Regions from separate parts of the Roseibium sp. AWQ4_290 genome, predicted to be linked through region 2. Evidence: riboswitches for the same ligand, from Rfam matches in the RefSeq annotation. Region 2 holds a riboswitch; each other region holds the start of a gene.
What was found. A riboswitch is a leader RNA that binds a small molecule or an ion and turns the genes downstream of it on or off. The one in region 2 is predicted to bind cobalamin.
Positions count from the first base shown of each region.

Region 1: another riboswitch for cobalamin. It lies ahead of nrdH (glutaredoxin-like protein NrdH); the one in region 2 lies ahead of cobU (bifunctional adenosylcobinamide kinase/adenosylcobinamide-phosphate guanylyltransferase).
Region 3: another riboswitch for cobalamin. It lies ahead of ACXAH0_RS09140 (DUF1636 family protein); the one in region 2 lies ahead of cobU (bifunctional adenosylcobinamide kinase/adenosylcobinamide-phosphate guanylyltransferase).
Region 4: another riboswitch for cobalamin. It lies ahead of ACXAH0_RS23335 (DUF4198 domain-containing protein); the one in region 2 lies ahead of cobU (bifunctional adenosylcobinamide kinase/adenosylcobinamide-phosphate guanylyltransferase).

Region 1 is NZ_JBSWYG010000016.1:80,226-87,756, forward strand. It holds gene paaZ (phenylacetic acid degradation bifunctional protein PaaZ) at 1-1,097, shown strand, start outside; gene ACXAH0_RS16840 (hypothetical protein) at 1,624-2,292, shown strand; gene nrdF (class 1b ribonucleoside-diphosphate reductase subunit beta) at 2,510-3,499, opposite strand; gene nrdE (class 1b ribonucleoside-diphosphate reductase subunit alpha) at 3,510-5,660, opposite strand; gene nrdI (class Ib ribonucleoside-diphosphate reductase assembly flavoprotein NrdI) at 5,642-6,046, opposite strand; gene nrdH (glutaredoxin-like protein NrdH) at 6,068-6,289, opposite strand; cobalamin riboswitch at 6,394-6,599, opposite strand; gene ACXAH0_RS16865 (DUF4166 domain-containing protein) at 6,880-7,531, opposite strand, start outside.
Region 2 is NZ_JBSWYG010000008.1:198,960-206,490, forward strand. It holds gene ACXAH0_RS10400 (N-acetylmuramic acid 6-phosphate etherase) at 1-758, opposite strand, end outside; gene ACXAH0_RS10405 (GntR family transcriptional regulator) at 948-1,709, shown strand; gene ACXAH0_RS10410 (SIS domain-containing protein) at 1,714-2,754, shown strand; gene nagA (N-acetylglucosamine-6-phosphate deacetylase) at 2,751-3,908, shown strand; gene ACXAH0_RS10420 (hypothetical protein) at 3,923-4,225, opposite strand; gene ACXAH0_RS10425 (3-hydroxybutyryl-CoA dehydrogenase) at 4,236-5,093, opposite strand; tRNA gene ACXAH0_RS10430 (tRNA-Asn) at 5,357-5,432, opposite strand; cobalamin riboswitch at 5,747-5,957, shown strand; gene cobU (bifunctional adenosylcobinamide kinase/adenosylcobinamide-phosphate guanylyltransferase) at 5,991-6,542, shown strand; gene cobW (cobalamin biosynthesis protein CobW) at 6,539-7,531, shown strand, end outside.
Region 3 is NZ_JBSWYG010000007.1:138,347-145,877, forward strand. It holds gene ACXAH0_RS09130 (S9 family peptidase) at 112-2,196, opposite strand; gene ACXAH0_RS09135 (ABC transporter substrate binding protein) at 2,268-3,221, opposite strand; cobalamin riboswitch at 3,436-3,646, shown strand; gene ACXAH0_RS09140 (DUF1636 family protein) at 3,981-4,415, shown strand; gene ACXAH0_RS09145 (ABC transporter ATP-binding protein) at 4,412-5,185, shown strand; gene ACXAH0_RS09150 (ABC transporter substrate-binding protein) at 5,202-6,137, shown strand; gene ACXAH0_RS09155 (FecCD family ABC transporter permease) at 6,228-7,226, shown strand; gene ACXAH0_RS09160 (SDR family oxidoreductase) at 7,290-7,531, opposite strand, start outside.
Region 4 is NZ_JBSWYG010000030.1:38,374-45,904, reverse strand. It holds gene ACXAH0_RS23345 (cobalt ABC transporter permease) at 1-507, opposite strand, end outside; gene cbiM (cobalt transporter CbiM) at 504-1,130, opposite strand; gene ACXAH0_RS23335 (DUF4198 domain-containing protein) at 1,262-2,059, opposite strand; gene ACXAH0_RS23330 (hypothetical protein) at 2,072-2,260, opposite strand; cobalamin riboswitch at 2,218-2,437, opposite strand; gene ACXAH0_RS23325 (hypothetical protein) at 2,760-3,659, opposite strand; gene ACXAH0_RS23320 (S8/S53 family peptidase) at 4,155-6,299, opposite strand; gene ACXAH0_RS23315 (phosphatase PAP2 family protein) at 6,415-7,518, opposite strand.

The DNA of each region.
Region 1 (7,531 bases), on a different contig from region 2:
TCGCCGCCACGCCGGTTGGCCTGCCGGACGATGAGCGCGTGCGCATGGGCGCGCTGGTTTCGCTCAAGGACCGGGAGGATGTGAAAGCCAAGGTGCAGGCGTTATCCTGCGAAGCGGAGATTGTCTGCGGCGGGCTGGACTTGGTTGATCTTGTTTCCGGCGATGTGAAGCACGGCGCCTTCATGGCTCCTGTACTGCTGCACTGCGCAGATCCACTGTCAGCCGGGGCGGTTCACGCGGTGGAGGCCTTTGGGCCGGTGGCCACCGTGATGGCCTACCGGGAGCCCGAGGAAGCTGTGGTACTGGCGCAGAAAGGGCGGGGCTCTTTGGTCTCTTCTCTCTTCACTGATGATGCGGCAGTTGCCCGGGAGATTGTCGCTGGCCTTGCGGCTTTCCACGGCCGGGTGCTGATCGGCAACCGCCGCTCGGCGAAAAGCTCCACCGGGCATGGCTCGCCACTGGCACCTCTGGTTCATGGCGGACCGGGCCGCGCCGGGGGCGGCGAGGAAATGGGCGGCATGCGCGGGGTCAAACATTTCATGCAGCGCACCGCCCTTCAGGGCACGCCGGAGCTTTTGTCTGCGGTCACCGGCCAATGGATGGAAGGGGCGTCTGCCCAAAGCGGGGGGCATCCGTTCCGCAAGTCCCTGGCCGGATTGGCAATCGGGGATCAGATCGTGACAGAGGCGCGCGAGGTGTGTCAGGAGGATGTGGAGCATTTCGCGGAGTTTACCGGCGACACGTTCTACGCTCATATGGACAGCGATGCGGCCAGGGCCAATCCGTTTTTTGATGAAAGGGTCGCCCATGGCTACCTGATCGCGTCTTTTGCTGCCGGTCTTTTTGTCGATCCGGCACCGGGGCCGGTTCTGGCCAATTACGGCGTCGATAATTTGCGCTTCCTGACCCCGGTCTATTTTGGCGACAGCCTCAAAGTGCGTCTGACCTGCAAGGAGATCAACCCGCGCGCAACCGCCGATTATGGCGAAGTGCGCTGGGACTGTCAGGTCACCAAGCAGACCGGTGAGATTGCCGCGCAATATGATGTTCTGACCCTGGTAGCAAAGGACTGGGCGGCGCCAAAGGACAGCACCTGATGCCAACCTCACCATCCAATAGGGTCTTATTTATTGAGGCTTGTGTGAGGCGCGGGGGGATAAGGCGCAGTCCCCCTGTCTCCTGCCCTTCTTGAGAAGGGCGCAACTGCCGGAAATGCGCGGCAACTTGGTAAAATCATCAATTTAAGCTATTATAGGGCCGGTTTGATGAAGATGCTGGCCGCAGACGTTTTTTTGGCAAGCAGGCATCCCCCGGGCTTGAAGATGGGGCCGGCAGGAAATTGACAACGGACCAGAGCGCGCCGCGTTCTTGGGGAAACAAACCGGTTTGTCATGTGTGTTGAGTTTTTTGTTTTCAGGCGGCCAAAGGCAATCCGATGAGTTTCGGCTTGTGGCCAACGACGCGGTAGCGGCTTTTTTGGAGCCTTTTTCACGCGCTCCGGTGTGCAATTGGACAAGTGGGCAGTCGGCTGGCCGGTCTTTTGCCAGCCGGGACGTTGGGCGCAGGCCGTGTGTCATTGAAACTGCGGTCTGCTGTGATCGACTGAACCGAAGGATTTCAGATATGCAGACGCGTTTTAATCCTGCGACACACGGGTTTCATTTCAGCAACAAGGACATTCGCTGGAGCTATTTTGGTGCCAGCGGGCGGCAATTATGCGGCGGTATGTCCTTTGCAGCGCTTGATTTTTACTATTCCAACACCCCGATACCCAGCGATACGACACCGCCCGCCGAGCACTCGACCTTGCATGGATATATCAACCGCCGGCAGTTTGATGCCCACGGATTTGCCTTTCCCTATTTTACCGGCTCCGCCGCGGATACGAGACCGCAGCAACGGTACGAGGACAGCAAGAGGCAACAGTTCAGGTTGTTGAAACCTTACCTGGACCGGGAACAGCCCTATCCCATTCTGCTGGACGGGGGCGGGACGCCCTCCCGCAGCCACTGGGTGGTTGCCATCGGCTATGATCTTGTCAACGGAAGCCGGGACAGTGTCGCGCGGCTCCATGTCTATGACAACAATCAGCCAGATACAGTTCGCCAGCTGACGCCCATGGACAGCGTCCATCGCTGGCAGCTGCTTGGCGGATCGCAATATGATGCCTTCGTAGCAGGCACATGCTACCGGCTGGTCCGTCCGACGGCGGAGGAAATGGCACGGCCTGCACATGCAGGCCAGGCGCTGCGTGGCACCAGCCCTGGCGGGCACGGCATTGGGCCGTTGTGATTTGAACGTGGCGCAAGTGTCGGCTGCGAACAGGCAATGCGGGCCCGCCCGGCCGAGGTGGCCCAGTGTCAGGTCCTCCAGTGTCAGCTGGTCCGGTGCAGGGGGCGGGTGAAACCAAAAAGGCTGCAGCCTCATGACTGTAGCCTCTTTGTGTCTGTTGCGTTGAAATCTGTGATTTCAGGCTGCGAACGGCCAAGCCCTTGAGGAGCGGCTGGCTTTAAAAATCCCAGTCTTCGTCTTCGGTCGCCACCGCCTTGCCGATGACATAGGACGAGCCGGACCCGGAGAAGAAGTCGTGGTTTTCGTCCGCATTCGGGGAAAGCGAGGCCATGATGGCCGGATTGACCTGGCAGACACTGTCCGGAAAGAGCGGCTCATAGCCCAGATTCATCAGCGCCTTGTTGGCGTTGTAATGGAGGAAGTGTTTTACATCCTCGGTCAGGCTCACCCCGTCATAGAGGCTTTCGGTGTATTTCGACTCGATCTCGTAAAGGTCGAGCAGAAGCGAGAAGGCAAAGTCCTTGATCTCCTGCCGCTCCGCGTCCCCGGTCTTTTCCAGCATGCGCTGGAACTTGTAGCCGATGTAATAGCCGTGAACGGCTTCATCGCGGATGATCAGGCGGATCAGATCGGCCGTGTTGGTCAGCTTGGCCCGGCTGGACCAGTGCATGGGCAGATAGAAGCCGGAATAGAACAGGAAACTTTCCAGAAAGACGCTGGCGATCTTCTTTTTGAACGGCGAAGACGCAGCGTCATATTCCTGGAGGATCAGTTTGGACTTGGCCTGAAGGAATTCGTTTTCCTCCGACCAGCGGAAAGCCTCATCCACATCCGCCGTCCGGCAGAGGGTGGAAAAGACAGAGGAATAGCTGCGCGCATGGACCGCTTCCATGAAGGCAATATTTGTCAGCACCGCTTCTTCATGGGGCGTGAGCGCATCGGCCATCAGGGTGGGCGCCCCGACCGTGTTCTGGATCGTGTCGAGCAGGGTCAGGCCGGTGAACACGCGGATGGTGAGCTGCTGCTCGTCCTCGTGCAGCGTTGCCCAGCTCTGAATGTCGTTGGACAGGGGCACTTTTTCCGGCAGCCAGAAATTGACCGTGAGCCGGTTCCAGATTTCCAGGTCCTTGTCGTCTTCCAGCCGGTTCCAGTTGACGGCCCGGGGCACGGGCCGGGCCAGATTGGGAAGGGGTGTGTGCAGGGTCATTTGGGCTCTCCTAAAGCGAGCAGGACACGCAGCCCTGCACTTCGGTCCCTTCCAGGGCCATCTGGCGCAGGCGGATGTAGTAGATGGTCTTGATGCCCTTCTTCCAGGCATAGATCTGAGCCCGGTTGATATCGCGGGTGGTGGCGGTGTCGCGGAAGAAAAGGGTCAGGGACAGGCCCTGATCCACATGCTGGGTCGCCGCCGCATAGGTGTCGATGATCTTTTCCGGGCCGATCTCGTAGGCATCCTGATAGTAGTCGAGATTGTCATTGGTCATGAAGGGCGCGGGATAGTAGACCCGGCCGATCTTGCCTTCCTTGCGGATCTCGATTTTCGACACGATCGGATGGATCGACGAGGTCGCGTTGTTGATATAGCTGATCGACCCGGTGGGTGGAACGGCCTGAAGGTTGCGGTTGTAAAGGCCGTGGGTCATGACGGCTTCTTTCAGGGCGCGCCAGTCGTCCTGCGTCGGCAGGGTGATGTTGAAGGCCGCGAACAGCTCCTTGACCCGGTCCGTCTCCGGCACCCAGGCCGTGTCGATGTATTTGTCGAAGAAGGTGCCGTCCGCATAGCGGCTCTTTTCAAAACCCGTGAAGCTTGTGCCGCGCTCGCGTGCCAGCGCGTTCGAGGCGCGGATACAGTGATAGGCGACCGCGTAGAAATAGAAATTGGTGAAGTCGACCCCTTCTTCAGAGCCGTAGTGGATCTTTTCGCGGGCCAGAAAGCCGTGCAGGTTCATCTGGCCGAGGCCGATGGCGTGGCTTTCGTCATTGCCCCGGCGCACGGATGGCACACTGTCAATGGCGCTCATGACCGAGACGGCGGTCAGCGCGCGCACGGCCGTTTCCACGGTGGCGCCCAGATCGCCGCCATCCATCGCCTTGGCAATGTTCAGGGAGCCGAGATTGCAGGAGATATCCGTGCCCAGGTGGGAATAGCTGAGATCGTCCCGGAACTCGGACGCCTCGTTGACCTGCAGGATTTCCGAACACAGGTTCGACATGTTGATGCGCCCGTCCACCGGGTTGGCCCGGTTGGCGGTGTCCTCGAACAGGATATAGGGATAGCCGCTCTCAAACTGGATTTCCGCAATCGTCTGAAAGAAGCTGCGGGCGCGGATCTTGGTCTTGCGGATGCGCGGATCGTCCACCATCTCGCGGTATTTCTCGCTCACCGAAATCTGCGAGAACGGCATGCCATAGACCCGCTCCACATCGTGGGGCGAGAACAGGTACATGTCCTCGTCCTGCTTGGCGAGTTCGAAGGTGATGTCCGGGATCACGACCCCGAGGGAGAGGGTCTTGATGCGGATCTTCTCGTCCGCGTTTTCCCGCTTGGTGTCGAGAAAGCGCAGGATGTCCGGATGGTGGGCGTTCAGATAGACCGCCCCCGCGCCCTGGCGCGCGCCAAGCTGGTTGGCATAGGAAAAGCTGTCTTCCAGAAGCTTCATCACCGGAATGACGCCGGAGGACTGGTTTTCAATGCCTTTGATCGGGGCGCCGGCTTCGCGGATATTGGTCAGAAGCAGGGCGACCCCGCCGCCGCGCTTGGACAGCTGCAGCGCGGAATTGATGCCGCGGCCGATGGATTCCATGTTGTCTTCAAGGCGCAGCAGGAAGCAGGAGATGAGCTCGCCGCGCTGCTGCTTGCCCGCATTCAGGAAGGTCGGGGTCGCCGGCTGGAAGCGGCCGGACAGGATCTCGTCCATCAGCCGCATGGCCAGGTTTTCATCGCCGTCGGCCAGGGTCAGGGCCACCATCACCACCCGGTCCTCGAACCGCTCCAGGTAGCGCTTGCCGTCAAAGGTCTTCAGCGTGTAGCTGGTGTAATACTTGAAGGCGCCCAAAAAGGTTGGAAACCGGAATTTGCGGGCATAGGCCGCCTCGAACACGGACTTGACGAAGGCCGCGTCGTACCGGTCCAGAACTTCCTGCTCATAATAGCCTTCTCGTACCAGATAGCCGAGCTTTTCTTCCAGCGAATGGAAGAACACGGTGTTCTGGTTCACATGCTGCAGGAAATACTGCCGGGCCGCTTGCCGGTCCGCATCAAACTGGATCTGCCCGCCGCTGTCATAAAGGTTCAGCATGGCATTGAGGGCGTGGTAGTCAACGGCAGCAGCCTGCTGGGCAGGCCGGTCTAGGACATCTGTTGCCAAAATTTCGTCATCCCGTGGTCAACGCGGGCAAGGTCCGTGTCGGTTCCGGCCAGCTCGAAGCGGTAGAGCACCGGTACGCCGCATTTTTTCGACACGACTTGCCCTGCATAGGCGAAAAAAGACCCAAAGTTGCGATTGCCGGAAGCAATCACCCCCTTGAGGAGCGCGCGCGTGGGCGCATCATTCAGGAACCGGATCACCTGCTTTGGAACGGCCCCGCGTCCTTCCCCATCCGCATAAGTCGGAAGGACGAGGACGAAGGGCCCGGCGACGTCTGGAAGCGCTGCGGACGCATTGCGGGGAATGCGCAGGGCGGGCGCACCGAGCCGTTCGATAAAGCGGTGGGTGTTGCCGGAGGCGCTTGAGAAATAGACAAGCGTTCCCATTGGATCAAAGCCGCCGGAGGTTTAGCTGAGCGCTGCAATCTTGTCCGGGCGGAACCCGGCCCAGTGGTCGCCCATGGCTTCAACAACCGGCACCTGCTGATAACCGAGGGACTGAACGTGCTCGAACGCTTCGCTGTCTTCGCTCAGGTCGATAATGGTGTAGTCGACGCCCTTTTTGTCGAGCGCACGGTAGGTGGCGTTGCATTGCACACAGGACGGCTTGCTGTAAACGGTGATGGTCATTGTTTCTTGCACCCCGAGTCGGTCTTTTCATGGGAACGGCAGCGCGCAAGAAGGGCCTGTGCCGAGGCACATGGTCATCCCGCCCCGCGGACCCGCCGTCCGTTAGCGTTTTTACATTCAAGGCAGGTCTCCTGGCTCACAGGTCAATGCCGGTTTGATCCGCCTTCCCGGAGATCTCCAGTGGCGTCTGGATCCCAGCTTCCTGTTCACAGTTGCGGGGGCAGCACCGGGTTTGCATCTGCCTGCGCACCGGTTTCCCTCTTAGCCGGCAATGCAAAAGAATCGCCGGGCCCTGAACACTAAATACAGTAGGTAAGTGAGTTCTGGTGTCAATCTGTAGGTGGTTCGGGATTTTGCTCAAATCAGAGGCAGAATGGACCGGGACGCTGTTTTGGGCCGGATCAGCAGCGGAAACCGGAGGACGGACCCCGTTGCAAAACCGGTGGACAATTGTTGGTGCTGCTGTGACTGATGGTCAGTCGTTGGGGCGTCTGCCGGATACGGGGCCGGGACCGTCAAGATGTTGTGCCAGAGAGCCTCTGGGCAATTTGCACCGCAATCTGGCTTCACAGAAGGGAGGGCGTCCATGATCAGTCCTCCATGTCTGCGAAGATCGCGTCCTGGTGAACCAGGTCGCCCAAAAGGCTGTGGGTCAAGGCGAGGGAAAACAGGAAACGGCCGCCGCCAAGGTCCCGGTGGGTGATGGCAAGCGCGCCCGGGCTCAGCCAGGCGGGCAGCCGCAGCCGCACGGTTCCAGCTTGCAGGAAATAGTGGTCGCTCGTGAAGACCAAGGCGTTGGGGCGGGCGCTGACGCGCAAGGCCATGCCGATGCCGCAGCCGATATATTCTTCCAGGCCGGTTGGACCGGCGAAGCGCTTGGAGCTGTGAATGACCTGCGGAAACCCGCGCGCCCGGCCATATTGGCGCAGCCAGAACTGGCCGTCTCCGGCACAGTCCTCCGTGACGGAGACGACGGCGGGCTGGTTAAGGCAGCTCAGGTCATGGGGCAGCGGGGCGCCCACCAGCCGTGCCAGCTGGGAGAGGCAGGCTCCGGCCCGGCTCCTGCGCATGGCAACCACCTGGCCCTGATAGACTGTGCTGGCCCCGCCGCGCAGCCGTTTGCCAAAGCGGCGGCGGATGGCGGGGGACAGGCTGGCCCAGGCAGTTTCGCCCAGCAATTTGCGAAAGCGCAGATCGGCCTGCTGTCCGGTCCCGCCAGGAGGCGGGCGCCGGGGGGCGCAA
Region 2 (7,531 bases):
TTTACGGCAGCTTCCGGCGGGCATCCGGTCAGATCCTGCAGGATTCGGCGGGCCCGCTGGCGGAGCTTTTCATTGTCGGCAACCAGATTAACCATATGCCCGCGCACCGCGTGGCCGAGCCGCAAGGCGACCAGGGTTGAAAGCATGTTAAGCGCCGCCTTTTGCGCGCTGGCAGCCCCAAGCCGGGTGGACCCGGCTATGATTTCCGGTGGCGTTTTCAACAGGATCGGGTGGTCGGCCAGGGTGAGCAGCGGCGTGCCGGGATTGTTGGCAATGCCGATGGTAAGGGTTCCGGCGGAGTGCGCGGCCTGAAATGTTCCGAGCGTATAAGGAGTGGAGCCACTGGCGGAGACGCCGATCAGAATGTCGCCGGACCCGAGGCCGGACCTTTCAAAATCCTCTATACCTGCCTGCTGATTGTCCTCGTGGGTCCCTTGCAGGTGCAGAAGGTTTGCGGCCCCACCGGCAAAAAGGATCGACATTTTCTCGGGTGGAAACCCGAAGGTGCCGGGCAGTTCCAGGCAATCGGCAAGGGCAGTCAGTCCGGCGCTGCCCGCGCCCGCATAGCCGATTCCGCCCTGGGTTTGGGCGACCTGCTGCAAGGCACCGGCTGCTGCCGTGATCTGGGGGATGGCGTCTGCTGCCGCCTTCAAGGCGTCAAATTGCCGGTCCAGCAGTATGGCCAGCACCTCTTCATCGCTTTTGCGGGACAGGCCAATCGATTGCGGATCGCGATCTTCGGTCGTCGGAAGGGGCATGGTCCGGTTACTTAAACGCTCGAAGGCCGTGCCGGACACCGGCAGAGCTATAGTGGAGTGGTCATCTGAAAAGGCCGGTCCCGCCCGGAGCGGGGACAGGGTAGATCCCTTTTATCACTTGATTTTCGGTTTCGATAGAGTTTAAATTGGTATTTGAAAGGTATTATTTTAGCCAGGGCGCTGCCAACTGTGACTGACTTCATTTCCATGTTGGAACAGCGTGATTGGCTGACGGGCGCCAGCGGGCCGCGATATCTGCTGCTTCGGCGGCGCATTCTGCAAGCCATTGATGACGGGGTTCTGAAAGAGAACGAGCCCTTGCCGTCTGAGCGGGACATTGCCGCTCTGACGGAGCTGTCCCGCGTCACCGTGCGCAAGGCGGTGGCTGGGCTGGTGGAGGACCAGGTTGTCGTGCAAAAGCGCGGCAGCGGGTCGTTTGTGGCACCCAAGGTGCAAAAGGTGGAGCAGCGCCTCAGCAGCTTGACGTCTTTCACCGAGGATATGGCCCGGCGGGGACTGGAAGCCAGCAGCGAATGGCTGCAACGGGGGGTGTTTAACGCGTCGCCGGAAGAAATGTTCACGTTGGGCTTGTCCTCCGGAGAGCGGGTTGCGCGCGTCGACCGGCTGCGTAAGGCCGATGGCACCGCGATGGCGATCGAACGGGCGTCCCTGTCGGAAAAGGTGCTGCCACGGCCCGAAGAGGTGACCAGTTCCCTTTATGACGTTTTGAAGCACAAGGGCATGCAACCGGTACGCGCCATTCAGCGCATTTCCGCCCGCAATCTTGAGCCGGTGGATGCCGAGATCCTGGGCGTTCCGGCCGGGTCTGCCGGGCTCAAGATTGAGCGGGTTTCCTACCATGCGTCCGGGCATGTGGTGGAATTCACCCGGTCCGTCTATCGCGGTGATGCCTATGACTTCATCGCCGAACTTCAGATATCGGACGACTGACACTATGGCAGATGCCTTGACTGACACCCAGATGACCCATATGCGCCGGGAGGTTCTGGAAATCCCAGAGGCTGCGCGGCGGCTTCTCGCAGAGGGCCGCCCGCAGATCAAAGACATTGCGGCGCGTGCTGGCGCCCCGGTCTTTTTGGCAAGCGTTGCCCGGGGCTCCTCCGATCATGCAGCCTCTTTTCTGAAATATGCCTCTGAAACCTATCTCGGTCTTGCCATGGCATCGCTCGGGCCTTCGGTCTCATCCGTTTATGGCAGCGCGGTGCGTCTTGATCAGGCTCTGGTGATCGGCGTGTCCCAATCCGGCGCAAGCCCCGACATCCTCTCCGTTGTGGAGAGTGCAAACCGCCAGGGGGCGATGACGGTGGGGCTGACCAACACGCCCGAAAGCCCGCTGGCGGGGCTGGCCCGTGCGGCCATCGACATCCGGGCCGGGCAGGAGCTCAGTGTTGCCGCGACCAAGACTTTTGTGAATTCAATCCTGGCGGGGCTGTTGCTTCTTGGCGAGTTGGGGCGCAATCAGGCGCTGCTATCGGCGCTGGAGGCGTTGCCCGGACATCTGGAAAGAGCGGCGGACAAGGACTGGAGTGCGGTTGCGGCTCCGGTGGCCGAGCGGGGCTCCCTTTATGTGATCGGCCGGGGTCCCGGATTTGCCATCGCCCATGAAGCGGCGCTTAAATTCAAGGAAACCTGCCAGATCCACGCGGAGGCTTATTCGTCGGCCGAAGTGATGCATGGGCCTGTTTCCATTGTCGAAAACGGCTACCCGGTTCTGGCGCTTGGGGTGCGTGATGCGGCCGAAGACGGGCTGGCGGAGGCCGCTGACCGCATGGCCCGGCAAGGCGGGCAGGTCTTTGCCTCGACGGACAAGGTTCAGGCCGCAACGCGCCTTGCCTATGAAGCGGCCGGGCATCCGCTCACCGATTCGCTGGTTCAGATCGTGTCGTTTTACAGCTTCATTGAATGGTTCGCCCGTCAGCGGGGTTTCGATCCCGACGTTCCAAGGCATCTCAACAAGGTCACGCAGACAGTATGACGGATCTTATTGCCCATGGCTGCGCCCTTGTGTTTGACGGCCGCACGCTCCACCGGGATGCGGCGCTGCTGACGCGGGACGGGATGGTTGAAGGCATTTGTCCGCACAAGAAGGTCCCGGCGGGCTATCAGATCGATGCCCATGGGGATGGCATTCTGTCGCCCGGATTTGTCGATCTTCAGGTCAATGGCGGTGGTGGCCTGATGCTGGGCGAGGCGGCCAGCGTTGCGGATATTGCCCGCATTTGTGCCGCCCATCTGGCTCTGGGCACAACGGCGCTCACGCCCACCTTGATCACCGACACACCTGAGGTGACCCGCAAGATCGTGGCTCTGGCCGTTGCGGCCTGGGAGCAGGGCGTGCCGGGATTTCACGGGCTGCATCTGGAGGGACCGCATCTTTTTGCAGGCAGGAAGGGCGCCCATGATGCCCGTCTGATCCGGCCGCTCACCGAGGCGGATATGGCGCTTTATCTGGAGGCGGCGGCGAAGCTCCCCAGCCTGATGATCACGCTGGCCCCGGAAACGGTCCCGGTGGAGCAGATCGCGCAGCTGTCAGCGGCCGGCATTCATGTCAGCCTGGGCCACAGCAATGCGAGCTTTGAAGCCGGAGGTAAGGCCGTTGAGGCTGGCGCGCGCTGCGTCACCCATCTCTTCAACGCCATGAGCCCTTTGCAGCACCGCGATCCGGGACTGGTGGGGGCCGCACTGGAGCTTGGTGCTCTGAATGCCGGTCTGATCGCAGATGGGGTGCATGTGGATCCGGTGGCCCTGAAAATTGCGCTGAGGGCCAAAACCGGACCGGGGCAGATTTTTCTGGTGACCGATGCCATGTCGCAAACAGGCACGGATGTGGAGTGTTTTGAACTGGGCGGCCGGGAGATTTTCCGTAAAGATGGCCGCCTCACGCTGGAAGACGGCACGCTCGCCGGGGCCGATATCGACCTGCCCACCTCAATCCGGTTTCTGACCGGGGCGGTCGGAATCGATTTGGAAGCGGCCTTGAAAATGGCAACCAGCATCCCGGCGGATGTGATCGGGCGGCCTCTTGGCCGGCTGGTGAAGGGCCGGGCCGCCGATGCCGTTCATCTCGGCCCGGATCTGAGTGTCAAAACCGTCTGGCTCCACGGCGTGCCGCAGAGCCTTGCGGCCTGACACCCAACTCTGTTTCAGCCCCGGATGGGCGGCTCGACCACAGACAGCCCGCCAGCGACAATCTCGCTGGGGGTGAGGGTGATCTCCGGATTGTGGGCCTTGACCCAGTCGGCGGCAACCGCATTGCTGTCTTCGGCCATGGCGGCGGTTGAAAAGACGCTGATGGTGGTCAGTGCCGCTTCGTGGTCCTCTTCCACCGCATAATAGGCGACAAAGCCGGGCAGCGCTTTCAGTTTCGGCACAAAATCGATCTTCACATCGCGCACGAACCCTGCAAGATCCGGCACATTCTTGTAACGCCTGACACTGACATACATGAGGATCTCCTCAGCGTTTTTCGTAATGGAAAAAGCCCCGTCCGGTCTTGCGGCCGAGATAGCCCGCATCCACCATCTGTTTCAAAAGCGGGCTCGGGCGGTATTTCGGATCGTCAAACCCGTCATAAAGAGTTTCCATGATGTCGAGAACCACGTCGAGGCCGATCAGATCGCCAAGGGACAGCGGACCCATGGGATGGTTGGCGCCAAGCGTCATCATGCCGTCCACATCTTCCGGTGACGCCAGGCCTTCGTAGACGCAGTTGATGCCCTCGTTGATCATGGGAACCAGCACCCGGTTGACCACAAAACCATAGCTGTCCTTGGACACCCGGGGCGCCTTGCCGATGGTCTTGGTGAGAGCGGTGATCCGTTCACAGGTCTCGTCGCTGGTCTGAAGGGCGCGGATGATCTCCACCAGCTTCATCACCGGAACCGGGTTGAAGAAATGCATGCCGATGACCCGTTCGGGATGTTTGGAGGCCGCCGCGAGCCGGGTCAGGGAGATGGAGGAGGTGTTGGAGGCAATGATCGTCTCCGGCCCGCAAATTTCGTCGAGCTGGGAAATTACCTTGGATTTGATGCCGATATTCTCCACAATTGCCTCGACCACCAGCTGACAGCTCGAAAGGGCAGTCACATCAGTCGTTGTGGTCACGCGTGCCAGAGAGTTTGCGGCCTCGTCCGCCGAGATTTTCTCTTTCGCCTGCAGCCGGGACAGGCTGTGGCCGATGGTGCCCTTGCCGTGCTCCAGCGACGCCTCGGAAATATCCTGCATGATCACTTGGAGCCCGGCCATCGCAAAGGTCTGCGCAATGCCATTGCCCATCGTTCCAGCGCCAATCACGCCAACTTTCTGAATGTCCATGTGTCACCATTGCCGGTTCGGGAAAGGAGGAAGGCCGGAGGGAAGGGCTCAGATGATACCTCCCGCCTGATGGCGCCTTCATGACACCCAAACACTGGCCGCGCAATTGCTTGGGGCGGGATGCCTGAAAATAAATCGGCGTCAGGCCGTAAGGGCAGGGCACATGTGTGGCGCCGTCATCGGCGTAGCACATAAGGTTCGCGCCGGGCCGGCCGCAGCCCCGTTCAGGATGACTGAATTTTTAAGAGAGACAAAAGTGGTGATGGCTCCCCAGGCCGGACTCGAACCAGCGACCCAGCGATTAACAGTCGCTTGCTCTACCAACTGAGCTACTGGGGATCACCACGCTCGGGGCCGCTGCGTCGCTGCCCCGTCGATGGAGATGCGTATAACAAAGGCATGATCCGTTTGCCAAGCCCTCGATCGCGTTTTTTTCATCCCGCTGTCATTTTTTTATCCAGCATGTGGAAAACCGTAAGGATTCCAGAAAGGTAGAAAGGGACGGTCCTGGTGAAAACCCGGGCGGATTTAGCCTCAAGACCGGCTGGAGCTGCTCCCCTTGCGCGGAGCCCCGGCCAGGCGATGCGGGAGCCATAGCTCAATTGGGCAAGGGGCGCTGCCTGGTTATCTGCTTGTCACATACCGGGAATGCAGGTACGAAAGGTTGAAACGGTTCCGGATCGGGCTTGCTGATCCGGATGAAACGGGAATCCGGTGCATCGCCTCTGGCGCCATTCCGGAGCTGCCCCCGCAACTGTAAACGGTGAACGAGCGCACAAGAACCACTGGCCGGAGAGGGCCGGGAAGGGGTGCGGGAGGCCAGACACCGTGAGCCAGGAGACCGGCCGTTGATCCAGCAACCCAGAACGCTGTCGGGTGGACGGCCGGGAGACAGATGTGAGTGCAGCTTCCGGACCAAGGTCCACGCTTGTTTTTGGCGGTGCCCGCTCCGGGAAAAGCCGCTTTGCCGAACAGCTTGCGGTCACCTCCGGCCTTGAAAAAATCTATGTGGCCACCGGCGCGGCCTTTGATGCCGAAATGGCGGACCGTATTGCAGCACACCGGCAACAGCGCGGCGCAGGCTGGCACACGATTGAAGAACAGACCGATCTCAAACGGGTGCTTGAAGACATCTGCCGGCCGGACCGGGTGGTTCTGGTCGATTGTCTGACCCTCTGGCTCTCCAACCTGATCTTTGCGGACAAGGATGCCGCTGCCGAGACGGACGCGCTGTGCAGGACGGTTGAGGGACTGCCGGGCCCGGTGGTCTTTGTTTCCAATGAAGTCGGCCAGGGCATCGTGCCGGACAATCAACTGTCCAGAGCGTTCCGGGATGCGCAAGGACGGCTCAATCAGGACATGGCCAGGGTCTGTGCCCAGGTCGTTCTGGTGGCGGCCGGACTGCCCCTTTTGCTGAAACCCGCCAACCAACCGGACATTACCCTATGACACAGAGCAATATGACACAGACCCTTCAAACACCGGGGCAGAAGATCCCGGCGACAATTGTGACGGGCTTTCTGGGGGCGGGCAAAACCACCTTGATCCGCAATCTCCTGCAAAATGCCAACGGCAAGAAAATCGCGCTGATTGTCAATGAGTTCGGGGATATGGGCTTTGACGGGTCGCTTGTGAATGGCTGCGCTGATCCGGACTGCGCGGCGGAAGAGGTGGTCGAGCTGACCAATGGTTGCATTTGCTGCACGGTGGCCGATGACTTCCTGCCGACCATGGAAATGCTGCTCGGCCGGGATACTCCGCCGGAGCATATTGTCATTGAAACGTCCGGGCTGGCGCTGCCGCAGCCGCTTGTGCGCGCCTTTTCCTGGCCAAGTGTCAAAACAAGAGTGACGGTCGACGGCGTCGTGACCGTGCTGGACGCTGCTGCGCTGGCCGAGGGCCGGATTGCGCTGGATGAAGCCGCGCTTGAGGCGCAGCGCGCGGCGGATGAGGCGCTGGACCATGACAGCCCGGTGGAAGAACTGTTTCACGACCAGCTGCGCTGCGCCGATCTGGTGGTTCTGAACAAGGCGGATCTGGTTGCGGACGCGGCGCTGAAAGCGGTTGAAAGCCGGATTGGGGCAGATATCCGCCCGGCGGTTCAGGTGATTGCCTCGGAAAAGGGCACCTTGCCGATCGAGGTCCTGCTCGGGCGTCAGTCCGCTGCCGAAGACGATATGGCCGCCCGCCATGAGCATCACCATCATCACCATGACGATGCGCCGTCCCATGGCGGGGATGATCATCACCATGATCACCAACATGACCATCACCACCATGATGATTTTGAAAGCCATGTGTTCGACTGCCCGGAATTTGACAGTCTCGCCTCTCTTGAAGCCAGGGTGCTGGAGGCCATGGCCTTGAAAGGTGTCTTAAGGATCAAGGGTGCGGTCCGGATCCATGGCAAGGCAACGCCCGCTATGGTGCAGGCGGTG
Region 3 (7,531 bases), on a different contig from region 2:
AGGGATCTACACGCAAAAGAAAGACCGGGTCTAACAGAAGGCCCGGTATTCTTGTCAAATATGCGTGATAGTCTGATGGGCGAAACGGTTTGCCTGCGGCGAGGGAAGGGCTCAGGCCTGTCCCGCCACCATCAGGGCAAAGGCCTGGTTGAGGGCGACCTCCTTCAGCCGGTCGAACCGGCCGGAGGCACCACCATGGCCTGCTTCCATATTGGTCTTCAGCATCAGAAGATTGGCGTCTGTCTTGGTGGCCCGCAAACGGGCGACCCATTTGGCCGGTTCCCAGTAGGTCACGCGCGGGTCGGTGAGCCCGGCAATGGCCAGGATCGCCGGATAGGCCTTGGCCTCCACATTGTCGTAAGGCGAATAGGAGGCGATATAGGCATAGGCCTCCTTGTCCGTGATCGGATTGCCCCATTCGGGCCATTCCGGCGGGGTCAGCGGCAGAGTGTCGTCCAGCATGGTGGCCAGAACATCGACAAAGGGCACTTCGGCAATCAGGCCGCCGAATTTCTCCGGGGCCATATTGGCGATGGCGCCCATCAGCATGCCGCCGGCCGATCCGCCCTGGGCGATGATGCGCTGATGGGTGGTAAAGTTCCCGGCGACCAGATGGTCAGCCGCTGCGATGAAGTCGGTGAAGGTGTTCTTCTTGTTCTCGCGCCGCCCGCCCTTGTACCAGCGGAAGCCCTTGTCCTTGCCACCCCGGATATGGGCAATGGCGTAGACAAACCCCCGGTCCACGAGCGACAGGCAATTTGTGTTGAAGCTGGCTGGAATGGTGATGCCGTAAGAGCCATAGCCGTAGAGCAGCAGCGGTGCGGAGCCATCCAGCGGTGTGTCCTTGTGGTAGAGGATCGAGACCGGCACGGTCTCCCCATCGGCGGCCGGGGCCATCAGCCGCCGCGTCACATAGTCGGCGGCGATGTGGCCGGACGGGATCTCCTGTTCCTTGCGCAGCACCCGGTCACGGGTTTCAACATCATAATCGAAGGTCTGCGACGGGGTCGTCATTGAGGAATAGGTGAATCGGATCGAGGTCGTGTCGTATTCGTAGCTGCCGCCAAAGCCAAGCGAATAGGCTTCCTCGTCAAATTCGACGGAATGTTCCAGGCCATCGGCCAGGCGGTGGATGACGATGCGCGGCAGGCCGTCTTCGCGCTCCAGCCGTGCCATGAAGGTCTTGAAGACACAATGGGCGAGGATCAGGCAGCCAGGTTTGTGTGCGACATAGTCTTTCCAGAACTCCCGGCTCGGGGTCGCCTTTGGCGCGGTAACGATCTTGAAATCTTCTGCGCTGCCCAGATTGGTGAGGATATAGAGCGTGTCACCGTGGTCATCGACCGAATATTCCACGCCCGTGTCGCGCGGCGCAATCAGCTGGGGCGGGGTTTCGGGCAGATGGGCCGGGATCATCCAGACTTCGGAGGTTTCGTGGTCATGGATATCGATCAGGATCGTTTCGCCGGACTGGGTCTTGCCGACCCCCATGAAGAAGCCGGCATCCTTTTCCTCGTGAACCAGAACATCTTCGGCCGGATCGGTGCCGATCTTGTGGCGGAAGAGCTTTGAGGGCCGGTGATTGCTGTCGAGGCGGACATAGAACACGAATTTGCTGTCGGCGGAAAAGACGCCGCCGCCGCCCGTGTCTTCAATGCTGTAGTCCAGATCCTTGCCGGTGGCGGTGTCGCGCAGCTGCAGGGAATAATATTCCGAGCCCTTGTCGTCATAGGCCCATGCCAGCAGGGTGTGGTCCGGCGACTGGCTGGCCCCGCCAATGCGGAAATAGGCCTTGCCGTCCGCTTCCTTGTCGCCATGCAGCAGGATCGTTTCCTCGCCGCCCTCCCGCCGGGTGCGGAAGAAGATCGGCTGCTGGCCGCCGGTCTCATACTTCATGCCATAGGCATAAGGTCCGTCCGGGGCGGGCACGGAGCTGTCATCTTCCTTGATGCGGCCACGCATCTCTGCAAAGAGCGTCTCCTGAAGCGCGCTGGTGGTGGCCATGGCTTCCTCCTGGTAGGCGTTTTCAGCCTCCAGATAGGCCCGGATGTCAGCGTCCAGCACGGCCGGGTCACGCATGACCTCTTGCCAATTGTCCGCCCGCAGCCAACCAAAGTCGTCCTGCCGGGAAATGCCGTGGGTTTCAAGGGTGACGGGGCGCGCTTCGGCGCGGGGAGGCAAAGTGCTTTTGGTCATGGCCAAGCAGGTAGGATTTTTGAGCGGTCATGGCAAGATGGGATTTCCTGCCGGCCAGAGACAGGAAGGCCCTATTTGTAGACGATCCGGTTGCGCACCTTGTCCAGGTTCAGCTTGTCCAGAGCCGGGCTGCCCGCCTTGATATAGAGTGTTGCTTCGCTGGCGTGCACTTCACTGACCGGCAAACTACCCGGCGGCACCTTTTCAAGAAGAATTTTTGCGGCCATTCGCGCCGCAGCTTCTCCCCGTTCCCGGTATTCCGTCCCGAAGGCCAGCATGATCCCTTCTGTCACATAGGCGGTTGAGGAGCCGATACTGACCAGATCAGGCGGGACGAGCTCTGCGATCGCTTCGGCATGTGCAGCAAAAGATGAAGAGGCTGTCACATAAAGGGCGCCGACGGATCGGAGCTGCGGTTTCAGGGCCGCGATCTGCAGGTCCTTCTCATCTGCATCGGGCGAAAACCGCAGGCGCACCGCCTTGATGCCAAGCGCTTCGGCGGCTTGGGTCAGCCGGTCCGTTTCGGCAATCGCATTGGGTTCGCGGGGATCGAACAGGATGGCAAGGGACGAAAAACTGTAGATCTTGCGCAGCAAATCCAGATTGGTGTCCGGGGACAGAGACATCTTCACACCGGTCAGTCCGGCTGGAGGCTGGTCCAGGGAGAGCACCAGTCCTGCGCCAACCGGATCAGCCACAATATTGAAGACATGAGGCACGCCGCCTGCACCGAAATTTTGAACGGTCAGGCTTGCGGTTGTCCCGAATGTGTAGATCAGGTCCTTTGATTTCAGATGGTCCAGATTGTCGCGCAGAAACCGGGCCAGCTCATCCTCACTTCTGCGGGCATCGAAATATTCAAAGTCAGCGTCAACCCCCAAGGTTTCAAGCTTGCGGACAAAGCCGTCCTCCGCCTCAGTGGTGCCGCGCCAGGTGATGATCAGGATGGACTTTGCATCCGCCCATACCGGAGCGGCGCTGAAAGCGGAGATCAGAAGAAATGCTATTGTCAGCCGTAGAAACACAATACTATCTCTCGGTTGTGAATCTTGTTTCTGCTTATTTTTCGATAAATACTGTAAGGTTAATGATATTGTTTTGATTGATATTATCAACCGGCATTCAAAAATTCTTTGGATGTATAAATTTTTGATTGGAATCTTAGGGTTGCTTTTGTTTTAAGTGTATTATTTCGAGTTACAACCTTTTGTGTTAACTATTGACAGGCGCTTCGGAATTCGACACACACAAAGGGATGGTTCTCGTATCCGGAGACGGATCGGGATTAAAAGGGAACACGGTGCGGCGTAGCCAACAGGCACCAAGTCCGTGACTGCCCCCGCAACTGTGAGCGGAGAGCAAACCTGACAACACCACTGGGGATGCCCGGGAAGGTTCAGGTGCGCAGCGACCCGCAAGTCAGGAGACCTGCCATATCACCCATAACTTCAACCCGGACGGGGTGTTCCGGAGGAGCGGATGACATGGCATCACATATGATCCCGGCCTGGCCGGACATTCGGTTCTTGAAAGCCCCGTTTGGTCGCGGAGGGCGATATGAGCCGGAGACGTTTCCAAACCTGTGACCCCTGCGGAGATCCGCCTGGGCTGGTCTGTGCCTCGAGCAGCCGCACCGGGCGGGCCACCTGTGCGAACGGACAGGAAAAGCTGCTTGCGCCGTCTGAGGATCGTAATGTAATAACATTACAAATTTCATCTCGGCTTGACCTGCCCGCATGCGTCCGTGTGCCGGCACACAAGCTGTTAGCGCAGAGCAGGGGCACATGAAGCAGGGGCAGCCGGGCCTCCGGATCACGCAAGGCCTTCCGGAACAATCGGGAGGGCCGGATGGCCGCCCCGGGCCGGAGCTGATCACGCAGCTTCTGCACGCATTGCCGATTGGGCAGACCGGAGAGGCTGCGTCTGGAAAAATTCCGGAGTTTGATCTGTCCGGCCTGGCCTTTATGGCGGGCTGCGACCGGCCCGGCAAGGTTGCCTTCAGCGTCAGGGACAAAGCAGCCTGTTTTTTCGGGGACATCGATCCGCAGCCGGATATCGGGGATCTTGTTGCCTTTGCTAACCAGTACCGGGAGCCGTTGGATGGCTGGTTCAATTCCGGCACGCGGCCGGGCAAGCCGCGCGGCGCTGGCAGGCAGTTTCTGTGTTTTGCCTGTGAATCTGCCCGAAACGGCGGAGCTGCCATGGGGGGCCAGCTATGACGGGCGCGTCGCTTTCCGTGAAAGAAGCCAGCTGGGCCACCGGGCAGGGCACGACCATTCTTAGATCGGTCAGTTTCGATCTGGCGCCGGGGCAGGTGCTTGGAATTGCCGGGGCCAATGGGGCTGGCAAGTCGACCTTGCTGCGGCTGTTATATCGGTTTCACAGGCCGAGCTCCGGCATGATCCTGCTCGATGGGGCTGATCTGTGGAAACTGTCTGCCCGGCAGACTGCGCGCAAAGTGGCTGCTGTTCTTCAGGAGCAGCCGACTGATTTTGCCTTGAGCGTCCGCGAAATCGTTTCGCTCGGCCGCAGGCCCCATGGCAGCGGCTTTGCCGCTGCCGGAAAACGGGACCGGGAGATCACTGGGGCGTCTCTAGAACGCATGGGGCTTTCGCCTCTTGCCTCCAGATCTTTCGGGACCTTGTCCGGGGGGGAGCGCCAGCGGGTGATGGTGGCAAGGGCCTTGGCCCAGGAGCCGCAGCTGCTTGTACTGGATGAGCCGACAAACCATCTCGACATCCGCCATCAGCTAGAGATCGTTGCCCTGATCGGCAGTCTCAACATCACCATTGTCACAAGCCTGCATGATCTGAATCTTGCCGGGCGGGTCTGCGACCGGGTTCTGTTATTGCACAAGGGCAGTGCTGTTGCCTTTGGTCTGCCCGAACAAGTGCTGACCCCGACCCATATCGAACAAGCCTATTGCGTTCAGGCGCAGCGCCAGAAGCTGGTGCCGGGCAATGAGCCGCATCTGACTTTTCACCTTTGAAACTCTGGAGTTCTTCATGAAACGACTGGCCCTGTGTCTTGCCGCCTCGCTGTTTTCCGCCCAGGCATTTGCCGAAACCACTGTCCGCAGCTGCGACCGGGATGTGACGTTTGACCATCCACCGAAGGCGGCGGTCTCCCATGATGTCAATCTGACTGAAATGATGCTGGTTTTGGGCCTGCGCGACCGCATGGCCGGGTATACGGGCATTTCCGGCTGGAAGACGCTGGATGAGGACATGCGCGCGGGCGTGGCCAAGCTGCCGGAACTGGCGGCCAAATACCCGACCAAGGAAGTGCTGGTCGGCGCAGATGCGGATTTCCTCTTTGCCGGCTGGAATTACGGCATGAAAGTGGGCGGTGAGGTGACGCCGGAAACCCTCGCGCCCTATGGTATCAAGGTCTATGAACTGACGGAATCCTGCATCCATATTGGTGACAAACCGAAGGTCTCCATGGAGGACATGTATAATGACCTGCTCAATCTGGGCCGGATCTTTGACGTGGAAGACAGGGCTCAGAAGCTTGTGGACGGATATAAGGCCGAGTTGGGAAGCTTCAAATCGACTTTAAATAGATCAGATAAAACATTGAAAGTTTTTGTCTATGACAGTGGAGAAGATCGGCCGTTCACAGCGGGCCGCTACGCCATGCCGACTGCACTGATCGAGGCCGCAGGCGGGGTCAACATTCTGGATGACTTTGACAAGAGCTGGGCGAAGGTCGACTGGGAAACCGTGGTGGAAAAGAACCCGGATGTGGTCGTGATCGTGAATTACGGCAATGTGACTGCGGACCAGAAGCGGGCGTTCATGAAAACCAATCCGGCGCTGGCACAGATCAATGCGGTGCGCAACGACCGGTTTGTGACGCTGGAATATGTGGAAGCAACGCCGGGCCCGCGCAACATCAAGGCGGTGAAGAAACTGGCTGCGGCCTTCTGGGGAGACTGAGCCTTGCTGCAACGCCCGGCTCCTCCCTCGCAGGACCCAGTCACAGACTCACTCCCGGTCAAAGCCTCCAGAGGGGGCTTTGCGCTTCTTCTGGCCGCTGGGGCGGGCGTGCTGCTGGTCTCGGTGGTTCTGGCCGTCTCCGTCGGGGCGGTTCCGGTTGCCCCCGGTACGGTCTTCGGTGTGGTGGCCAACAAGATGCTGCCCGGCCTGGTAGAGGTCACCTGGTCGGCAGGCCGGGAGGCGATTGTCTGGAACATCCGCTTGCCGCGTACCCTTCTGGCCGCCTTTGTTGGAGCCGGGCTGGCGATTGTAGGGGCTGCTCTGCAATCGGTGACCCGCAATCCCCTGGCAGATCCCCATCTTCTGGGCATTTCCTCAGGCGGTGCGGCCGGGGCCATTCTGGCGCTTTTGCACACGGGGCTGTTTCTGGGGCTTTTGACCGTTCCCCTGATGGCGTTTGCCGGAGCGCTGGCAGCCACTCTGGTGGTGCTGGGCGTCACCCGCTTTGCCTCTGCGACCAGTGCCGACCGGCTGGTGCTGGCCGGGGTGGCGGTTTCCTTCATTATCATGTCCTTTGTCAACATCTTGATTTTTCTCGGAGATCCGAGAGCCACGCACACGGTGGTTTTCTGGATGCTGGGTGGGCTGGGCCTTGCCCAATGGAGCCATCTGCTTTTTCCCCTGGGCATTCTGGTGCTGACCGTGCCCTACTTGCTGATGAAGGCTGCGGATCTCAATGCCATGACCATCGGGGATGAGACAGCGTCCACCCTTGGCATTCCCGTCGCCCGGTTCCGGCTGGTGGTGTTTACCGCAGGTGCACTGATCACGGGTGTGATGGTCGCATTTTCCGGAATTATCGGCTTTGTCGGCCTGATGATCCCGCATATCGCCCGGTTTCTGGTCGGAGGAAATTACAGCCGTGTTTTGCCCATCAGTCTGCTCCTGGGGGCAATCTTTCTGGTCTGGGCGGATATGGCCGCACGCACGCTGATGGCGCCGGAAGACATGCCCATTGGCATCCTGACGGGCCTGATCGGCGGTATTTTCTTCATCTGTCTGTTGCGTTCAAAGGCAGGGCGGGGCTGACACGCGCGTCTTCAAACAGGGCCGGGGCGCCGATTGGCCCCCGGCTTGTTTCCATGTTGCCGGTCAGGCGTCTGAGCTTTTCAACGCTGCCAGATTGTCTGACAGGAAGCTGGCAAGAGATGTTGCCGGATGGCCAGTCAGGGTCTCCAGATCGGTGGATTGAGTGCTGAGATCCCCCTCTGACGCGCCCCGGTCTGAATCGGCCAGGACCTTGGCAAAAGCCTCTGGCAGGCCCGCAGCGGTCGCCAGCATTCCGGCATAGTCGGGTTCTCCCATATTGCTGAAGGGAATGTCGCGTCCCGTCT
Region 4 (7,531 bases), on a different contig from region 2:
AGGTGTCACCTCCTTGTGGATCATCTGCCGTAACTGCTCCCGGTTTTCTTCAAGTGCTGCAAGGGAGGCTTGGCCTGCCTGTTCCTCAACCGTCTGTGCGGTTTGCCGCAGGGCTGCCGGGCGTGTTTTCTGTGGCCCTGTCCCCGTTTCACCCCCACCAGTATTTGCCGTCTGACCGATCTCCGGAAGGTCTTCCAGCTCCATACGCACTTGGGCGATGTGACCGGCCCCGAGATTGGCCTTGAAGACATGGACAACCCGCTTGCTGGGCGTGAAGGTGAAAAAGCCATCGCTGTCAGTGATCGCCTCGCCCAGTTTGGCGCCATCTTCGTCAAAGACTTCAACCAGGGCACCTGTGGCCATGTCGCCGTTGGAAAACCCGATTTCCCCCTCAATCACGTCCCCGTTTGCAAAAACCGAGGCAATCACCTTGTGGGCCTGAGCCGGGAGCAGGCCCATGCCGGCAAACAAGAGGCCTGACAGCAAAAAGATGGCAGCGCGTCTCATGGGGTCCTCCTGATGGGCGAGTGAAGAGCGGAAAACAGATCCGGTTTGACCCTGCGCGCCAGATAGACGGCAAAGCCGGTCAAAAGTCCCTCGACGGCCACCACCGGAAGATGGGCGAAAAACACCAGTTTGGCGGCCGGAACGAATTCCTCTCCGCTCAAGGCCAAGGCTGCGCCAACCAGAAACGTCGTCAGAACAATGGCAAGCGCCCCGCCCGCCCCTCCCCAAAGAGCGGCCACCAAAGGCGACCCTCTGGCCGCTCCCCGGCCACACAGATAGTAGACCGCAACAGCAGGCAGCGCGATGTTCAACGTGTTGACCCCGAGCACGGTGAGCCCGCCAAAGCCGAAAAAGGCAGCTTGCAGCAAGAGGCCGACAAACAAGGCGGGAAAAGCGGCCCAGCCGAGAACAAGCCCGGCCAGACCATTCAAGATGAGGTGGACACTGGAGGGACCGACCGGCACATGGATGAGAGAGGCGACGAAAAACATCGCACTCAGCACCCCTGCCGCCGGGATCTTCTCCATGGGCAGGGCGCGCAGGCCAAGGGCTATGCCCCCGGCCGCAAGCCCTGCACCGCCCAGAACAACCGGCATCGACAAGGCGCCATCAACAATATGCATTGGTCTCCCTCCGCTATGTCCAGGAGTTTTAGAAGCTATCGCGTTCATCGGGATTCAATTCGTGTTGTCTTTTGTGTCGAAATCTCTGATTTCAGGCTGCGAAAGGCAAATCCGATGAAACGCGCTTTGCTCTAGTCGACGTCGTAGGCGCGGATCCAGATCACCGCATCCTGGCTGAGTTCCTTGCCTTCATGCTCCTTTGCAGGACCGGAGCCCAGAGCTGCAAATCCCCAGAACCCGGCCTTCGGGATGCCGAAAGTGAAATAGCCGTTGTCATCGGAGATTGCGACGATGCCCCCGCCCGGCAGGGGAGACGCAGTTGGTGCGGTGGGGGTGTTGGCATCCATGTCCGGCTCTGCGGCCATATACTCAATCTCGATCTCCGCTCCGGCCACAGGCTTGCCCTCTGACAGGACCCGGCCGGAGAAGGTGGAACCGGCCACAATGTTGGTCGGCCGGTTCAGCGGCAGGATTTCTGTCGCAAGCCCTTGCGGCTCCATCCAGTCCGTCGGGATCTCGTTCCTGGTCACGTAGGATTTCGTGATCTGCTGGATATAGATGTCTTCACTTTCTTCATAGTACGGTGCAGGTTCCACGACGAGCACATAGTCCCCGCTGCGTTTAACCGGAAGCGTGACGTCAAAGGCTGCGGCCTCATTTTCCGACCCGGAAAAGGTGATCGGCTTCAGGCTGTCCTTCAGGTCGATCTTCTGGCCGCGATGCACGGCATAAACCTCAAGGGGCTCGGCCATATCCATGACATGGCCGTTTTCGAACGGATGCCAAAACAGGAGTTTCACCGGGACATCCCCGGCTTTGTCCAGATTGACCTCAGGCGTATACGCCAGCTGAAAATGGGCCTGGGCAGCAAAAGGGGTCAGCAATGTGGCCGCGCAAAGCGCACCAAGGCCAAGCTTGCGAAGTGTCATATGACGTCTCTCTCAATGGGCCACCGGGACGGATTGCCCGGTCTGGTCGACTGAAAGGACGGTCGGGGAAAGAAGCGGAAAGCGGATGGAGGGTGTCCCGCCGCTTGGCCGCGTGACGCTCACCCCGGCGTCCGGTTGCGGTGTCAGGTCCGGCTGGCCGGCCATGACAATCAGCGGCAGGTCTCCTGGCTTGCGGGTCAAGGCATCCACCGGCCTTCCCGGCGCGCGCTTGCGCCAGTGGCTTTGTCGGTTTCAGCTCACCGCCTACAGTTGCGGGGGCAGCCACGGCTTTAGTCCCTGATGGGTACGCTTCACCGTGTTCCCTTTTAATCCCGGTGCCAGGATCTGGCGCCGGAAACCGTTGACCTGGCATTTTTGGCCCTGATCCAGCAGCCTTGTCAATCGTCTTTCTGCAAGAGACTTTTGGCATGCGCCTCGCTGGGCAAGGCCAAAAAATAAGTGGCGGAGCCAGGCTCCGCCACTGAACAAGATTAAAAAAAAGTCCTGGATCAAAGGTTTGGCGCGTCCTGCCTGTTCTGGGCATTCAGCAAAAAGGTCTGGTGCGGTGTCCCGCTAAAAAACTGTTTCCCGCTCCTGTGGAGCGTGCCGCGAACCTTGAGCTGTCGTCACATTTGCCCGGGTCAAGAAAAGTTCTGATGTCAGGCCGCGGCGGGCAAATCTGTCCTAAGCGCTATTTTCACTAAACGATGGGGTAGCCGTCAATGACGTTACGGTAAAATCCGGCAATGTCTTTTGACGCCTCAAGGTCCGGATGAAATTCGTCTGTCCAGCGTCCGCGCACAACATTGCGGATGTCGACCAGCGTCACATTCGGATAGAGCGCATCAATCTCCTGAAGCATGGTGTAAAACCGGTCGACCAAAAGGTGCAGGATACCGGAGATCAACTTCTTGTCCGCCTCGATCCTGAAATTGCGCTTCACAAAAGGCCGTCCGAACCAGGGGCCATCGCTATGGGCCACCGGGTAGTCATAGCCATGGACGAGGATTTGTGTCCGCGGCGCTTTTTTCAAAACATAGCCGGCAAGCTCGTGATAGCCCTGTCTGACCTTCTCCAGCACTGCGTCAAGCCGGTCCAGATTGAGGAAATCCTCCGCTCGATCCGATCCGAGCGCCGCGCTGCGGTCTTTCAGCAGGCGGGTGAGCGCCGAGCCACCCAGAAGCTCATTGGCCCCGCCGGAAAAGACAAAATAGTCATAAACGCCTGTATCTACATGAATGCGGAACGGTTTTTTCGCAATCACTTCGTCAAAAGACTGCTCGGGCCAGGCGGTGCTGGCGGTGTGGTAGTAATTTTCAAGAATATCGAAAAAGGTTCTATTGTAGCCCAGGTAGCGGGAGACCTCGATCACCACATTGATCCAGGCATCGCCCCCGGCGCAGACCCGCAGCGGAGACCGGCGGATGCGGACTGGGGCGCTGTCTTCCCCCTTGCCCGATGCGGACCACTCGATGGCGACCTGTTCCTGGGTCAAAGGCACCCGGTTGTCGTCCAGAATATGATAGGTGAGACACCGGTTGGGGTCTTTCTCATAGCGCGTGTTGTTCAGAACCGTCGCTTCCAGAATATCAACGTACATGACAACCTCCACTGCCCTTGCCGACCGCTGCCTCTGTGCTGACGTGACCTGAGGAAGCCGGTGCCTTTGACAGGCGTCGAGCCTGCCCAAGGATGGTCGATGGGGCCGGCTTCCTCACTTCGGGCCCCTCAGGGCCCGGATATGTCACATCCAAGCCGGGGGAAGACGCATCACCTCCCTCCCCCTTGGGCGTCCGCCGGTTCTGAAACCGCGCTGCAGATGCCCGCGCTTTTTCCAGCTGATCAATGTTCTTTGGCTCAAACGGACCCGTTTGAACCGCCATTGACCCAGGAAGACCCGGAACACGACCTGAAATTGTAGTTCGCCCTGTTCCGAAGATGAAACCCAAACCGCGTCTGGCTTCCCTTCCGTTAAGAGTAGTATTTACAATATCCGCTGCTGTGATGCGCGTGAGTAAAGCGTGAAAAGTCCGTCTCACAAAACGAAAGGCCCGGTCAAAACCGGGCCTTTCAGAGTTTTTTCATATCTCCTCGTTCAAAGAACAAGAAATTTTCCAAGCCGGGCAGAGTCTTCCACACTTTGAGATTGGAGTTCTGTGCTCTCGATAATGGAGAGATAGTTGTCAGCCTCCGCCTGCCGCACCTGTTCATCGGTGCATCTTGCGAAGGCTTCGGACAGTCTTCGGGCCACCAGGGGCGCGGCCACGCTGGTTCCCTGGACCAGGGCATAGGACCCGCTGCGTGTACCCGCCGCCAGAATGCCGGGCACCACATGGGACCGGTCCGACGGCGCCGTACAATCGACCTGGCCGACCAGATCCCCTGCCCCGGGTTTGCCGGCGGAGCTGTATCCGGACGGCACCGGCTGGGGCCTGCTCCAATCGGTGCCCGCAGCCGGACGGCAGCCGGAGACAATCAGAGAGGAGGAGGCAGCTGCCACACCGTTCATCGAGCCAAAACGCTTGACATAGCTGCATGGCACATCCCCGTCAGCTTGACCACCTGTGTCATCCACGACCCTGTAGTTGTCATCTTTCAGGTAACTCTGCCGGTTGCCCTTTCGAAACGCTTCCAGATCAACATCCCTTTGCACCCACACATAGAGCGGACCATGAAGTTCTGGAGCGTCCTGAGACCGGCTGAGAGTAACTTTCCACTCCCCCGCTGGCCCCGCTGCAAGACCGGCCGTTTCGGGTTCGCTTGGCGCAACAACCAAGGTCACACGCCAGCGGCCCAATCCTCTGTGGTTGTCCAGACAGATCAATCCGACAGGGCTCCCAATTGGCGGATCTCCAGCCCGCAACACCTCAAAGCGCCTTGGGTCACCGTCTTGGTGTGATCTGTCCGGCGTCAGGTCCATGCTTGCTTTAACCGTGCCGAAAGGCGACTGAACTGAGATGGAAAAGCCTTTTGGATCGAGCCCATCAGGAAACCAGACTTCCAGGTAGTTTGACGTCCTGTCATTGGGCTGAATTACCCAACGGAATGAAAATTCTCCCGCTTCCAAATCCTTATCCGTGACTTCGCCATGAAGGCGGTCCTGAAACGTATTTCCGGAAGGAAGAACAAAGGCGGTTGGCCGACCCAGCTTACGCCGAGCAGTGACAAGTTCATGAATAGCTGCTTCCAATTCGGAGTGCCCATCATGTCTGCCTGCGGAAAATCCGTAGCTGCAATTGATCGTCACCCGAATGTCATCAACGCCGTAGCCTCTGGCAATCCGTTCTGCCCTTTCCAAAATGTAGTGAACAGCTGCCAAAAGATACATATCCTTGCCGAAGCTTGACGTATCCCAGGGATACGTATTGGGCAGCTGTACCGCGATTAGACGCGTTTCTTCCGGGGGTTCGCTGGCCTTGTTGGGGTCATATCCAGCGGCGACATCCATGATATGTGCCCCATGCGTCACAAGCCGCCTGATCGCAGCTCCGCTTCCAAAACTATCTCGGGCTGCGCCAGCAGCTGCATAGAGTGCGTCCTCATCCTCGCCATGATCACGGATCAGATCCTCTATGGTCTTGCGGTCAAACTCCTTGCCAAACAGAACGCCCGGTTGCGTGTTCCCTTCCTCCTTAGGGGCAGATTGCAGCCAACAGAATTCCAAACGCGTTCTTGAGCCATCAGGCGCCCGAAAATTGCTGTGCGCAAACGGGATACCATCATCTATCACACCCAGCACATTGATGGTCTTCTTGCCCGTCGGATCGACCGATACCGCTGGGTCGGGAAACCAATCAGGTTCACCTGGCCCCGGTGCCGAGAGTTGGTGCATAGCTTGTTCTTCAACAGGAAACGCCATACGAAAGCGCGCCTTTGAAACAGCTTCTCGGTCAAGCGCTGTGCGAAGCCGTTGCATCAGCCCCTCAAAAGCACCATCGCCTTTTAAAGGGCTTTCTACGACGATCGGCCAAAACCGCAACGCAACTCCTTCTTCGGCGCCCCAAAGTGTCGGCAGCCACGGGTCAAGGTCAGACTTGAAAGCCCCCGCTTGCGCCGCTCTTGGCACATGCGGCTCCGAGTGCTCGGCCAAAGCCGTGAAATACTTCAGGTTCTTTCGGCGATACACCGGAAAGGCATATTCCTTGCCGACGCCGAAATTCCAAGCTTCATAAGGACCGCTGTAGTTCTTAATCGAAAGATCGTCTGCCCCAGCTAAGACAGAGGTGTTTGCATCAGTCATTGCCGAGCCTCCTCGTCCAAGAACATTCTACACCAAAAATTGGCGCGAAATGCTCTAGTTCATTGTTTTAGAACAACTATCCCGCTCAACTCGCCTCGGTTGAACATTTGTTGAACTAGAGGTCGAACTCTTCAACCGCGCTCTTCCAGAGCCACTCGAACTGGTCACTTTTGGCCACGGTACACAGGTCCATCTCGCTGACACCATGTCTGCCCCATTTGGACGGATCGTAGTCAGAGACCATGAAATCGGACTCGGCCTTTGCCTCATATTTCAGGCCGCGCATCTGAGCCGTGGCGCCACATTTGTTCAGAACAATCTCGCCAACCATTTTGCCTATGAGCGAGCCTGCCCAGCTGTCCACTGGATAGTGAACTCCGGCCACGGTCCGGCTTACAGCGATCCGTTCTGCCTGTTTTCGAAGCAATCTCTTCCGCTTATCCGCATCCGGGTAGTGAGATCCCGACGCATCGACAAGCCCCTCAAGCATACGGACAACAGCGAAGGCCTCTGTCGCATGGGCGCTCGGGAAGCTGCCATGTCCCGGTGTTGGAATCATAGGTAAGATCGATGCCCCGATCCGGTCCGGACGCCGAATGGCAAGATGATGCTTTACAATCATGGCGACATGCGCTGCCAAAACCTGCGTCAGCGTGATCAACTCAAGCGTCTTGCGGTTTCGGGCAGGAACAAGGCCCAAAATCATCGCAAAGTATGGTGTTGGAAACCCAAGTTGCGAAGTGATTTCAGCTGTCCGTTCCGGGCGCTGATCAATGTAGGATTTTACCAAGTCCAATTGCTTGTCAAAAACTTCCCCGTCAGGCCGGACAATGGAAAAGAAAGGTTGCGACGCCGCACCGGAGCGAGGCCGGTAGGAAAGCGTTACTGCATCGGAAGCACCTGTTTGGGTGTCCCATGTCAATTCACTCATGAAATCGCTGAGATAGATGGACGCTCGGACCCAGTCAGCCCAACTTCCCAAATTCTCAGCGGATGAAAATGCCATCTCACGGGAAGGGTGCCCGAGCTCTTCTCCCGCAACATAGCCAATTGCCTGGGCACTGGTTTGAAGACCTTGGACGGTTATGGGGTCCAAAGCCCCGCCAGCACCAGCTCCGAGCAAGCCACCCAATCCCGTGGCGTTTAAACCTCCTAACCCACCAAGACCGCCAAGACCACCAAGACCACCAAGACCGCCCAGCCCGCCAAAATATGCCATTTACGCCTCCCTT